DNA from 3 places in the Methylobacterium flocculans genome. Region 2 is predicted to be linked to each of the others. Evidence: riboswitches for the same ligand, from Rfam matches in the RefSeq annotation. Region 2 holds a riboswitch; each other region holds the start of a gene.

Region 1 (4,481 bases), 1.5 Mb from region 2:
GTCGCCCGGGCGAATTAGCCGAACGATGATCAACGCAGGCGTCCTTCCGGGGGGCCTGCGTCTAAGGTCTTGCTCGGTTCGATGGAGGCTTACGAAGCGAGCCTTTATGCGGGATGTCCCCGGACGGGCATCCGCGACAGGCGGCGTCCGAAGCGACGGTAAAGGAATGACCCCGACATGAGCGACATCACGACGGTTGCGAAGGCCTTCTTCGACGCCTGCGAGACAGGTGGTGGCTGGGAGGCTTGCGAGCGCTATTGCACCACTGACGCGACCTTCTCGGCCCAAGCCGACGCCTTGGCCGGCGTCACCTCGCTACGAGGCTATACCGAGTGGATGAAGGGGCTTCTGACCTTCATCCCCGACGGTCGGTACGAGGTGAAATCCTTCGCCACGGACGAGGAGCGCCGGAACGTAGCGGCTTACGGTATCTTCCGCGGGACCCATACCGGGGAAGGCGGTCCGTGCCCGCCGACGGGCAAGAGCACTTCGACCGACTACGTCTACATCATGCAGTTCGAGGGCGACAGGATCGTTGGGCTGACGAAAATCTGGAACGACGCCCAGGCCGTCAAGGAGCTTGGCTGGTCATAGCCCTCAAAGTGGCGCGCCCCATCTTCCAACGAGCAGTGTGACGAGGCCGCCATCCGCTAGCGCTCACGCAGCGTCAGCGGGCGGCTGCTTGCCTTGTGGCTGGTTCCGTAAGCGGAAGAACCGAAAAGGGTGGCTTTTTCCCGGTCTGCTTTTGGGAATCAGAATCAACAAATCAGACGTTCGCGCGAATTTTAAGGGACGACCGCTTCGCGCCAACACCGGTCATGCAGTGATGGCGATATGCTCTATGACGTGTCGAATCCTAGGAAACTCACGGTCGTTCTGATTTATTGATGCACTTTGAAGGCAGTGATGGGAGCGCCATATGAACGAATACCAGGTCAGGCTTGCTTCGATCGTGGAAAACTTCGGCGTTCCCAAGGACGGAGAAGCGGTCGACATGGAACGCCATAGGGGCCAAGTCCCGGACGCCATGATCGAGTTCTGGGAGCAGTATGGGACCGGGATCGTATTGGATGGATATTTTCAGTTTTGCGATCCCGCTCGATTTGCTTCGATCATGAAGGTTGTTTTCGATGGCGACAACGAGATCAGACCCGAACAGACACATGCCCTAGGCTTCGGGGCGTTTGGAACGATCGTCGCATGGAATGAAGTGTATCAGGACGTCGCCATCAACCTCGTGAGCAGCCAGGTGTCGTGCCCTTCTCTTGTAAGCGGCAAGACCTTCGATCCCAATATGGCCGTCACCAGCCAATTGATGATGATCGACGATCCGACCCTCGATGAATATGACGCAACGGTCAAAAAGCTTTTCAAGCCGACATGTGCCAAGCTGGGAAAGCTCGGCGTCGGGCAGATCTATGGCTTTAACCCGATCCTGACACTTGGCGGCAACAGAGCCCTGGAAAGTCTGACGATCTACGACGCGTTGCCGCATATGGCGGTCCTGGCGCAGGCGCATGAGATGCAGTTGATGGACAACGCCGCTTTTCCGCCTCGCCCGGTGCGGGTGATTTCTTCATGAACTCGGCCCAATGACCGCATTGGGCCGAATTTTGCCGTTCGGCAGAGCCTGGGTCTATGACCGCTTCCAGGCGACGCTCGCAGCAGCATGTATGACTATGTTGGGTCGAGATCCGCCTGTCCGCTCAACGACCGATTCGGGTGGATTTCCGCCGGTCCGCTGTCAGGCAGCAAACGTTCGAAGCAGGCGTTACGCGGTCGCCCCAAGCGAGCGCTCCCAAAGGTTCGCTTGTCACCTACCGAGCACACGGACCCGGAAAGTCTCGAACCGGCATTGACGCTGTGTCGCCTGATGGGGCTCCTTGTGCCTGACGGTTCCTTCTCGGAGGATCAAAAGGGAACGCGGTGAGGGCCTTGGCCCGATGCCGCGGCTGCCCCCGCAACTGTAAGCGGCGAGCCCATCATCAACACGTCACTGGATCTGCGAGGATCTGGGAAGACGATGAGAGGGCGGTGACCCGCGAGCCAGGAGACCTGCCGTCAGTCGTGGTCACACGCGAAACGCATCGGGCGGGGTGTCCTGGTGGGTGTCGAGGCGTTCGCATGTCGCGGGCGGACCAGCGTCTTCGCGGTGACGTGCCACAGACGTCACCCGAGGTCCTATGCCGCCCGTTCGTTCACGGCCCGCCTACCGAACCCTTCTGCTCGCATCCTGTGCCAGCCTCGTACCCTACGGCGCTCAGGTTCAACGAGCCTCTTCCCAGGCAGCAGAAGCCAATCTGGCCGAACTCTCAGTGACGGCGGAGGCGCCAGCCACCAATACGACCGGGCCTGCCGCGAGCGCAGGGTACGTCGGCGGTGTCACTGGCATCGGGGGTAGCCTCAGGACTGTCGATGCGGCGAGCGCTGGAGTGATTTCAGGCGCGCAGATCAACAGCCGCCCCATCACACGACCCGGCGAGGTGCTGGAGAGCGTGCCGGGCCTGATCGTTACCCAACATTCCGGAGAGGGGAAGGCCAACCAGTTCTTCCTGCGCGGGTTCAACCTCGACCACGGCACCGACATCGCCATCTCGGTCGACGGCATGCCGGTGAACATGCGGACCCATGCCCATGGGCAGGGCTACGCCGACCTCAACTTCCTCATCCCCGAACTTGTCGGCGCCGTCGAGTTCCACAAGGGGCCGTACTTCGTCCGCGACGGCGACTTCGCCTCGGCCGGGTCGGTGCGGATCGATTATCTTGACAAGGTGAACCGTAACCTCGCCCTGACCTCGTTCGGCTCCTTCGGTTTCAAGCGGGCGTTGACCATCGCCTCTGCGCCGCTGGGCCAAGGCACCCTCCTCGTGGCCGGCGAGGCCCAGACCTATGACGGTCCGTGGGACGTGCCGGACCGCCTACGCAAACTCAACGGCGTCGTCCGCTATAGCCAGGGCACGGCGCTGGACGGCTTCGCCCTCACCAGCATGGCCTACTGGGCGAAGTGGAACGCCACCAACCAGATCCCCGAGCGCGCGGTTTCGGAGGGCATCATCGGGCGGTTCGGCACCCTGAACCCGACCGATGGTGGGGATACCGGCCGCTTCTCGCTCTCCGGACGTTGGAGCCAGACCGGCGATGCTGGGATCACGCGGGCGAACGCCTACGTCATCCGCTACGGGATGAACCTGTTCAACGACTTCACCTACTTCCTCAACGACCCCATGAACGGTGACCAGTTCCGCCAGCGCGACAACCGGGTACTCGGCGGCGGCGAGCTCGGCCATACCTTCCAGGGCGACCTGTTTGGGATGCCGATGGAGAACGAGATCGGCGTCCAGACCCGAACCGACAGCATCCGGGTGGGCCTGTTCAACACCACGAACCGGCAGTATCGCTCGACCGTCCTCGACGACCGCGTGCTGGAGGCGAGCGGGGCGTTCTACTACGAGAACCGGCTACGCTGGACCGACTGGCTCCGCACCAGCGTCGGCCTCCGGGCGGATACCTACTACGCCGATGTCGTATCCGACACTGCGGCAAACTCCGGCAAGGCGCGCGATAGCATCGTCAATCCGAAGCTCGGCCTCGTGCTGGGCCCCTGGTTCGATACCGAGTTGTTCGTGAACTACGGCGGCGGCTTCCACTCGAACGACGCTCGCGGCGTGACCGCCACCGTCGATCCGGCAAGCCCGCTGTTCAACATCAGCCGCTCGCCCTTCCTGGTGCCCTCGACGGGGTCTGAGATCGGCCTGCGCAACCGCAGCATCGCCGGCCTGGAGACGGCGGTGACGCTGTTCCAACTCGATTTCGCCTCCGAGAACCTGTTCCAGGGCGACACCGGCACCACCGAGCCGAGCCGCCCCACCCGTCGCTTCGGCGTCGAGTGGATTAACCGCTACGCGGTCACACCCTGGCTCTCGCTGGAAGGGGACCTGACGGTCACCAACGCCCGCTTTGCGGACCGGGACCCTGCCGGCAACCGGGTACCCGAGGCCCCGACCACCATCGCGTCGGCCGGGTTCACCTTCGGCGAGGGCCTGGGCTGGTTCGGCTCGATGCGCTTTCGCTACTTCGGACCGCGCCCCCTGATCGAGGACAACTCAGTCCGCTCCAAGCCGACCGCGCTGCTCAACGGCCGCGTTGGCTACAATTTCGAGAACGGGATCAGCCTGTCCCTCGACGTCCTCAACCTCACCAACGCCAATGCCGACCAGATCACCTACTTCTACACCTCGCGTCTACCCGGCGAGGCAGCGGACGGTGTCGCCGACCGGCACTTCCATTCGGTCGAGCCGACAGCGGTAAGGCTGACCCTGGCGGGTCGGTTCTAGGATCTTCGAACGTCCGATGTCGGCGAGGACGGAGATGGGCTACTTCGCCCGGGTCGGGTCGGAGGCGGTACGTCCGCTTCAGGGAAGTCGGCGAGCTTCGGCTCATGGCGCGGTCCCGACATGCCGAGTGCAAGGTATTTCGGCTTG
Region 2 (4,481 bases):
CTCGGCGTCGACGGCCGTGCTGAAACCGGGGGCGGATCGATGCGAGAGGAAGCGGCCGGCTGGGCGCGGCGCCTGGAGGCCGGGGACATCCGCCTCGGCGTGTCCCTGGCCCGTGCGAAGGACACCCGGCCGGTGCGGGCCCTCGCGGCGGCGAGCGAGGGCGGCGGTTGGCGCTGGCTGCTCGCGCTCTCGACCGGCACCCTCGCCTACGGCCTCCTCAAGGGGAACCGTCCGCTGGCCGAGGCCGGGCGGCACATGCTCGCCTCGGGGGTACTGGCGGGGGTCGCCAAGACGAGCGTGAAGCGGCTCGTGCACCGCACCCGCCCCAACGTCCTCATGGACGAGGGCCTCTACGAGAAGGGCTGGTTCGGGCCGAACGTGGGGCCCTGGCAATCCTTCCCGTCGGGGCACTCGGCCATGAGCGTCGCGGTCGCCGCGGCCGCCGGCCGGGCCTGTCCGGAGATCCGGGGCGTCGCCACGGCGGCAGCCCTCGGCGTCGTGGTGGCCCAGGTGGTGCGGGGCGCGCATTTCCCGTCGGATGTCCTGGCGGGGGCGCTGGTCGGTCTGACGGCCGAGGCGGTCGAGCACAGGCTGGCGATCGGGCGGGCCTGCGTCGCCAGCCGCACGCCCCGGGACCGATCGCCCCGGGACCTCGCTAAAGGAGAGGCGGACCGGGCCTAACGGTCGCGGGGCCGGAACGCCGCGCGCAAGCACCGGTTGACGGGGCATTCCCTCCGGAGACCTCGCGTGCCCAGCAATCCCCTGACGACGTATCCCCGCCCGCCCTTCGAGGGCCAGCCGCAGAGCTTTCCCGGCAAGACGGGCCGGATGTCGCCCGAGCCGGATCACGGCGAGGCGAGCTACCGGGGCTCGGGCAAGCTCGAGGGGCAGGCCGCGCTCATCACCGGCGGCGACAGCGGCATCGGCCGCGCGGTGGCCATCGCCTTCGCCCGCGAGGGCGCGGACGTGGCGATCGCCTACCTGCCCGAGGAGCAGGCGGATGCGGAGGCCGTGGCGGGCTGGGTCGAGAAGGCCGGCCGTCGGGCCCTGCTGCTGCCCGGCGACCTCAAGGACGCCGCCCATGGCCGGGAACTGGTGGCGCGCACCGTCGCGGCCTTCGGGCGCCTCGACGTGCTGGTGAACAACGGCGCCTTCCAGCAGCCCAACGAAGGGCTCGACGGCATCGAGGACGCGATCTTCGAGGATCACTTCCGGACGAACGTGTTCGGCCCCTTCTACGTCACCAAGGCGGCCCTGCCCCACCTGAAGCCGGGCGCGTCCGTGATCTTCACCTCCTCGGTGAATTCCAAGCACCCGATGCCGTCGCTGCTGGCCTACAGCGCCACCAAGGGCGCGCTCAGCAACATGGTGCTCAGCCTCGCGCAACTGCTCGCCGAGAAGGGCATCCGCGTGAACGGCGTGCTGCCGGGGCCGATCTGGACGCCGTTCATCCCGTCCGGGATGAGCGAGGATTCGGTCAAGTCCTTCGGCTCCCAGGTGCCGTTCGGGCGGCCGGGTCAGCCCGCCGAACTCGCCTCCGCCTACGTGATGCTGGCGAGCGCGGAGAGCAGCTACACCTCGGGCGCCCTCGTCACGGTGGCGGGCGCCATGCCGGTGCTCTGATCGGCGCCGGCCGGCGCTGACGCCGGCCGCGGAAGCCGGACGAGACGCGGTCGCCAGATGCCCAGCACGACGTTGGCGGTGGCGACCGCGAGCAGCAGCCAGAGCGTCCCGCGCTCCGGCCCGAGCGACGCGCCGAGCGTGGCGGGATCGACCCGCCCCGCGAGCGCCGCGGCGCTCTGCTCCGCTTCCCAGCGCATCGGCCCCTGGACGTAGACCAGCCCGCCTTCGAACATCAGAACCCCGGTGGCGAGTTTCAGCCAGGCCCAGCCCGCGCCGAGGTAGGCGCGGGTCACGGCCATCGCCAGCAGGCCGGAGACCAGCACGAGCGCGAGGCTCGGCAGCACGATCCAGGTGGCCACAGCCCCCATGGCGGCACGCGCCACCGCGTATTCGCTGAGCGCGCTCGGCGGGGGCGCGACGCTCAGCATGGCGAGGAGCGCGGCCATCGCCCCCATCAGCCCGGTCGCCCCCATCGTGTGGAGGAACTTCATCAGGCGTCGCAGCATGCGTCCGGCCCCGCGCCACGATCGGGATACCGCGAATCGGGCGGCGTCCACGCTAGCACGATCGCCTCGAACCGACGCGCGACGCGGCCAGGGGCCTGCCGCGACCCGACACCACCCGGCAAGGCCCCCGATTGACGCCGGCCCACCGAACGGCCTAGCTTTCCCGCGACGGTTCCTCGTTCGAGGATCAAAAGGGAACGCGGTGCGGAGCTCGCTCCCATGCCGCGGCTGCCCCCGCAACTGTAAGCGGCGAGCCCATCATCAACACGTCACTGGGTGAAAGGTCCGTGAGGACCCGGGGCCTGGGAAGACGATGAGTGGGCGGCGACCCGCGAGCCAGGAGACCTGCCGTCAGTCGTGGTCACACGCGAAACGCACCGGGCGGGGTGTCCTGGTGGGTGTCGGGGCGTTCGCCTGTCGCGAACGGGTCGGCCTCGTTCGCGGTGACGTGCCACTTCGCGCATTTCGCGTCAGCCGTCCCATCGATGTCCGCCTCCGCCGCCACGCGCCCCGCGTTCCGTCGCCGCCTGCCCCGTCCGGTCGTTCCGGACGATCCGCGCGCGGCTGCCCCGCGAACGAACGCGTCCACGGCCCGTCTCAGCGATTGTAACATTATAACATTCGCTTTAGCGGAGGGGGAAGGTCGGTCCCGGCCGATGCCCGCGCCCGTTCCCGGTTGTCCCATGTCCCGCCTCGATCCTGCCCGCCTCGATCCTGCCCGCCGCGATCCCGCCCGTTCTGACCCGCCCGCCCCATCCCCGGGTCGCGTCTGGCCCGTCGCCGCCCTGCTCGGCGGCCTTCTGTCCGCCCCGGCCGCGGCGCAGCAGGCCGTGACCCTCGACACCCTCTCGGTGGCCGGCACCGGGATGGGCTCCCCGGCCCCGGCCGAGGGCCTCAACCTGGGGACCGTCACGCGCGGCGCCAGCCGACTCGGGCTGACGCCCCTGGAGACGCCCGCCAGCGTCGACGTGATCGCGGGCGAGACCACCCGCCTGCGCGGCCAGAACACGGTGGCCGAGGCCGTGACCCAGAACGCCACCGGCATCACCACCGTGGCGGCCCCCGGCAACGGCAACGGCGCCTTCACGGCGCGGGGATTCGCCGGCCCGAACTCGATCCAGCAGCTCTACGACGGCACCCGCCTGTTCGTCGGCGCCGGAACCGTCACCTTCCCGTTCGACACCTGGAACGTCGAGCGCATCGAGGTGCTGCGCGGGCCGGCCTCCGTGCTCTACGGCGACGGCGCCATCGGCGGCGTCATCAACGTCGTGACGAAGAAGCCGGTGTTCACGCCCCTGAACGAGGCCCGCGCGGCGGTGGGCTCGGACGGGCTCGCGCGCCTCGCCCTCGATTCCGGCGGCCCCATCGGCGAGGCCCTGGCCTATCGCCTCAACGTCAGCGGCAACCGGACCGAGGGCTGGATGTCGCCGGACGGACGTTTTCGCAACCTCGCGGTCTCGGGCGCCCTCACCTTCCAGGCGACGCCCGACCTCGCCTTCACGGTGAGCCACGACCTCGGATACCAGGAGCCGGCCCGCTACTGGGGCACGCCTCTGGTCAACGGGCGCATCCTCGATGCCGTCCGGTTCAACAACTACAACGTCCGTGACGCCAAGATTTTCTGGATGGACAACTGGACCCAGCTCAAGACCGAGTGGAGCCCGAGCGCCGACATCACCGTACGCAACACCGCCTACCGGCTGCAGAGCCGGCGCCAGTGGCTCGACGTCGAGCAATACGCCTTCAACAGCTCCACCGGCCGCATCGACCGGTCGAGCTACACCGAGATCTACCACCAGCAAGAGCAGGTCGGGAACCGCTTCGACGCGGCCTTCCAGGGCACCCTGTTCGGGTTTCGCAACGCGTTCCTGGCCGGCTTCGACGTGAACCACATCGGCTTCCGGCACACCAACAACTTCGCCTCCGAGGGCGGCGGGCTCACCACGAGCGTCGACCCCTTCGCCTACGACCCGGGCCTGTTCCCCACCAACGGCCGCGCGTCGCCGGCCTATGCCACCCGCACGAACCAGGCCTCGGTCTTCGCCGAGAACCGCCTGATCCTGTCGGATCAGGTCTCCCTCCTGGCGGGCGTGCGCTACGACGCGCCGAGCCTCCACCGCCGCAACCTCGTCACGGGCGCGACCTTCGACCAGGATTTCCAGGCGCTCAGCTACCGCTTCGGCGCGGTCTACAACCCGACCCCGCTGCTGGCGCTCTATGCCCAAGTCGCCACCGCCACCGATCCGGTCGGCAGCCTGATCTCGCTGTCCCAGAGTCTCGCCAGTTTCCGGCTCTCCACCGGCGAGCAGGTCGAGGTCGGCGCCAAGGGGGTCGCCTTCGACGGCCGGGCCG
Region 3 (4,481 bases), 1.6 Mb from region 2:
CGCACCTGAACCCGCGCCTGCGCGACCTGATGCCGGATCCCGACTGCCTCGTGGACATGGGGGCGGCGACCGAGCGTCTCGCCCGCGCGGTGACGGATCGCGAGCGGGTCGCGATCTTCGGCGATTACGACGTGGACGGAGCGGCGAGCGCGGCCCTGCTCGCCGCCTACCTGCGCGGCCTGGGCCTCGAGGTCCAGATCCACATCCCCGACCGCATCACGGAGGGATACGGCCCCAACGTCGCGGCCGTCACGGCGCTGCATGAGGCGGGGGCGACGCTCCTCGTCACGGTGGATTGCGGCACCAGCGGCCACGCGCCCCTGGAAGCGGCGGCGGCGCTCGGCCTCGACGTCATCGTCCTCGATCATCACGGCGCGCCGGAGCACCTGCCCTCCGCCCGCGCGCTGGTGAACCCGAACCGCCTCGACGACCTCTCCGGCCTCGGCCATCTCTGCGCGGCGGGCGTCGTCTTCCTGACCCTGGTCGCCCTCAACCGGCGCCTGCGCGGGGACGGCCTCCCGCCGGACCGGCTTCCCGACCTGACGCAATCCCTCGACCTCGTGGCGCTCGCCACCGTCGCCGACGTGGTCCCGCTGACGGGGCTGAACCGCGCCTTCGTGGTGCAGGGTCTCAAGGTGATGCGGGGACGGGGGCGCCTGGGGCTGGCCGCACTCCTCGACGCCGCCTCCCTGGCCGAGCCGCCGGAAGCCTGGCACCTCGGATATCTCCTCGGCCCCCGCATCAACGCCGGCGGGCGCATCGGCGATGCGGGCCTGGGCGCCCGGCTGCTCACCACCGGGGACGCGGCGGAGGCTGCGCGCATCGCCGCCGAGCTGGACCGGCTGAACCGGGAGCGTCAGGCGATCGAGGCCCTGGCGGTCGCCGCGGCCGAAGCGGAGATGGACCACGCGCTCGGCCTCGACCCGGATTGCCCCGTCCTGGTCACGGCCTCGGCCGACTGGCACCCCGGCGTCGTCGGCCTGATCGCAGCCCGCCTGAAGGAGCGCTTCGGCCGCCCGGCCTTCGCCTTCGCCATCCGGCCCGACGGCACCGCCACGGGTTCCGGCCGCTCGATCTCCGGAGCCGATCTCGGCCATGCCGTGCGCGGCGCGGTGGAGGCCGGCTTGGCCCTGAAGGGGGGCGGGCACGCCATGGCGGCGGGCGTGACCCTGCCGGGACCCGACGTGGCGCGCTTTCGCGATCACCTGCGCGAAGCCCTGGCCTCGACGGTGGCGCAGGCGCGCGCCGTCGAGGCCCTGCTGGTGGACGGCACCGTGAATGCCGGCGGCGTCACCGCCGAGCGCGTCCGGATGATCCAGCGCGCAGGGCCCTACGGTGCCGCCGCCCCGGAGCCGACCTTCGTGCTGCCCCGCCACCGCATCGTGGATGCGGGCATCGTCGGCAATGGACACGTGCGGGCGCGGCTGCGCAGCCGCGACGGTCAGGCCATCGGCGCCATCGCCTTCCGGGCGGCGCAGGGCCCGCTCGGCCAGGCGATCCTCTCGGGGATCGGGCGCGAACTCCACGTCGCCGGAACCCTGTCCGTGGACAGCTGGCGAGGCGCCGAGCGGGCGCAGGTGCGGATCTGCGATCTCGCGCATTTCGACTGAGGGACGCGGTTGACTCGTGCCCGAGCCGTCATCATAAGGACGGCGCGCCGCTGAGAAGCGGCCGGTTTGGGGGAATGTCCCGAGCGGCAAAGGGGGCGGACTGTAAATCCGCTGCGTAAGCTTCGTAGGTTCGAGTCCTACTTCCCCCACCAAACGTTTCGAGATGGCGAGCACCTCCTTCGCGTCTCACTGTCGACGACCATCGCGTAAGGTCATCGATGCGGGTGTAGCTCAATGGTAGAGCAGCAGCCTTCCAAGCTGAATACCCGGGTTCGATTCCCGGTACCCGCTCCACTCCTCTCTCACGGATCCGTTCTCAGGCCGCGCCGGCTGCACTGGTAGCTGCCGTTCTGACGCAACGCGATCGAGCTCAGCGCCGAAGACGCGGTGGGAACGACATTGTCGTCTTCGCCGTGCAGCACCCGCGTCGGGACGGTGATGACCCGGACATCCTCGGTCTGATCGGTCCCGGAAAACGCCTCGATGCCCGCGTCATGGGCGTTGACGCTGCCGGTCATGCCCCGTCGCCACCAGGTCTGGATCACGCCGGGCACCGCCTGTGCGCCGTCGCGATGGAAGCCGTAGGGCCGGTCGGGACGACGCGGAAGAAGGACGAGCGGCCTCCGGGAGTTGACGACGAGCGGGCGCCGCCTGTGGTCCTGCGGGGGAGGGCGCCCGACCGGGGTATCGACGCTTCCGGCAGCGGATTGACTCCACCGGCGGCACATGGAAACGTCGAACCGTCAAGGTTCTTGCGGTCCGGTACCGCGAGCTAAGAGGGAATTCGGTCGAGCCCGTGCGGGCGATGCCGAAGCTGCCCCCGCAACTGTGAGCGGTGAGCCGCTGCCGAACAGGGTCACTGGTGCTCGTCACCGGGAAGGCCGGGCAGGGGCGTCGATCCGCGAGCCAGGAGACCTGCCTTGGCCTAGAACGTCTCTCGGGCGGGGTGCTCCGGTGGGTCGCATGATCGGTGCCGCCCGATGCGTCGGGGCGGTACGGCGCGTGCCGCTCGGCCTGACACCAGCCAAAGCTCTTGGATCGTGTCGATGCGCCTGCGCGAAAACCTCGATACCAGCGGGACGCCCGGATCCGATCCGGCTCCGGAGGAGTCCGGTCGGACCACGTTCTGGTTGCACGGCAAGGCTTGGAAACGTAATAACGTTTCATCCCCTCCCTGGTCCGGGGCCGTCTCGCCGTCATGCGCGCTCCGCGCGGGGCGGGAGGCCGGCTCACCGCCGTCGCATCCGAGCCTGTCGATGTCCTTCCAAAACGGCTTGCGCCTAAGCGTCGCCCTGGCCGCCCTGGCCCTGCCCGGGGCGGCGCTCGCGGAGGACGCGGCCGTGACCCTGGAGACCCTCACCGTGGAGGGAACCGGCATCGGCCTGAACGTCCCGGAGGGGGCGATCGGTCTGATCGGCCCGACGCCCGGATTCAGTGCGGCCCGCGCCGTGAGCAGTACGAAGACCGACACACCCCAGCGCGACGTCCCCCAGGTCGTTACGGTGGCGTCGCGCGAGGTCATCACCGACCTTGCCGCCACGCGGGTCGACCGGGTGTTCAACTATACGCCCGGCGTCTCCCAGCAGAACAATTTCGGGGGCCTGACGGTGTTCAGCTACGCCGTGCGCGGCGTGACCACCTCGGAGATCTTCAAGAACGGCTTCGCGATCAATCGCGGCTCGCCGCCGCCGCCGGACACCCAGAACGTCGAGCGCATCGAGGTGCTCAAGGGCGCGGGCGGGGCCCTGTTCGGGCGCAGCGATCCCGGCGGCGTGGTCAACATCATCACCAAGCAGCCCACCGCCGAACGCTTCGTGGAGATGGGTGGGCTCTGGGGCTCGTTCGAGCAGTTTCGCGGCACGGTGGATGCCGGCGGCGCCCTCAACGAGGACAAGACGCTTCAGTACCGCTTCAACTTCGCCGGGGGGCACCAGTACAGCTTCCGGGATTTCGTGGACGGCGACCGGCTGTTCGTGGCCCCCGCCCTCAGCTGGCAGATCACACCCGACACCAAGCTCACCGTCGAGACCGAGTTCGTGCGCAACCGCATCGTCTTCGACCGGGGCGTGATCGCCATCAACCGGCAGCTCGGGTTCCTGCCGATCTCGCGCTTCCTCGGCGAGCCGGGCCAGAGCACCGAGCAGACCTCCAACACCCTGCAGGTCCGCCTGGAGCACCGCTTCGACGCCGACTGGCAGATGCGCCTCGGAGCGCATTTCAACACGGGTACCCTGGAGGGGGAATCCGCCGAGATCCGCGCGATCGCGGCCGACAACCGGACGGTGTCCCGTGACCGGAATTATCGCGATTACAGTTGGGATACGGCGATCGGCCAGGCGGAGGTGGTCGGTCGGTTCGCGACCGGGGATCTCGGCCACACCCTGCTCCTCGGCTTCGAGCGCGAGAGCACCGACAGCCGCACGATCTACGACCGCTCGAACTTTCGACAGAATCCGTTCTCCATCGACATCTACGAGCCGCGCTACGGGCAGGCTCTCCCGCCGCTCACCATTCGGCGGGCCAACCTGGAGCGCGTCACCAACACGGCGTTCTACGCGCAGGACCAGATCGCCCTCAGCCCCGAATGGAAGGCGCTGCTGGGCGTCCGGTTCGACGCCTTCGAGCAGTCCTTCCGCGAGCGCGTCACGCGCAGCGACGTCGAGCAGACGCGGGTGGCGGCAACCCCGCGCGCCGGCCTCGTGTACCAGCCGCTGCCCGAACTCGCCCTCTACACCAATGTCGGCACGAGCTTCCGGCCGAACATCGGCCCCGATGCTGCGGCGGCCTCGCGCGGGGTGCCGTTCGCGCCCGAAACCGGCATCGGCTACGAGGTCGGCGCCAAGCTCGACCTTTACGGCGGGGCGCTGAGCC

Evidence for each region. Region 2 has a riboswitch for cobalamin ahead of OF380_RS21340 (TonB-dependent receptor). Riboswitches for the same ligand answer to the same signal wherever they lie in the genome.
Region 1: another riboswitch for cobalamin. It lies ahead of OF380_RS00955 (TonB-dependent receptor); the one in region 2 lies ahead of OF380_RS21340 (TonB-dependent receptor).
Region 3: another riboswitch for cobalamin. It lies ahead of OF380_RS01290 (TonB-dependent siderophore receptor); the one in region 2 lies ahead of OF380_RS21340 (TonB-dependent receptor).

What each region holds. Positions count from the first base shown of each region.
Region 1 is NZ_CP107532.1:205,594-210,074, reverse strand. It holds gene OF380_RS00970 (molybdopterin-containing oxidoreductase family protein) at 1-18, shown strand, start outside; gene OF380_RS00965 (ester cyclase) at 178-594, shown strand; gene OF380_RS00960 (GAD-like domain-containing protein) at 920-1,582, shown strand; cobalamin riboswitch at 1,877-2,077, shown strand; gene OF380_RS00955 (TonB-dependent receptor) at 2,184-4,334, shown strand.
Region 2 is NZ_CP107532.1:4,443,300-4,447,780, reverse strand. It holds gene OF380_RS21355 (phosphatase PAP2 family protein) at 40-681, shown strand; gene OF380_RS21350 (SDR family oxidoreductase) at 748-1,623, shown strand; partial or broken gene OF380_RS21345 (hypothetical protein) at 1,650-2,126, opposite strand; cobalamin riboswitch at 2,282-2,496, shown strand; gene OF380_RS21340 (TonB-dependent receptor) at 2,813-4,481, shown strand, end outside.
Region 3 is NZ_CP107532.1:272,312-276,792, reverse strand. It holds gene recJ (single-stranded-DNA-specific exonuclease RecJ) at 1-1,610, shown strand, start outside; tRNA gene OF380_RS01305 (tRNA-Tyr) at 1,679-1,762, shown strand; tRNA gene OF380_RS01300 (tRNA-Gly) at 1,831-1,904, shown strand; gene OF380_RS01295 (alpha/beta fold hydrolase) at 1,913-2,155, opposite strand; cobalamin riboswitch at 2,340-2,547, shown strand; gene OF380_RS01290 (TonB-dependent siderophore receptor) at 2,867-4,481, shown strand, end outside.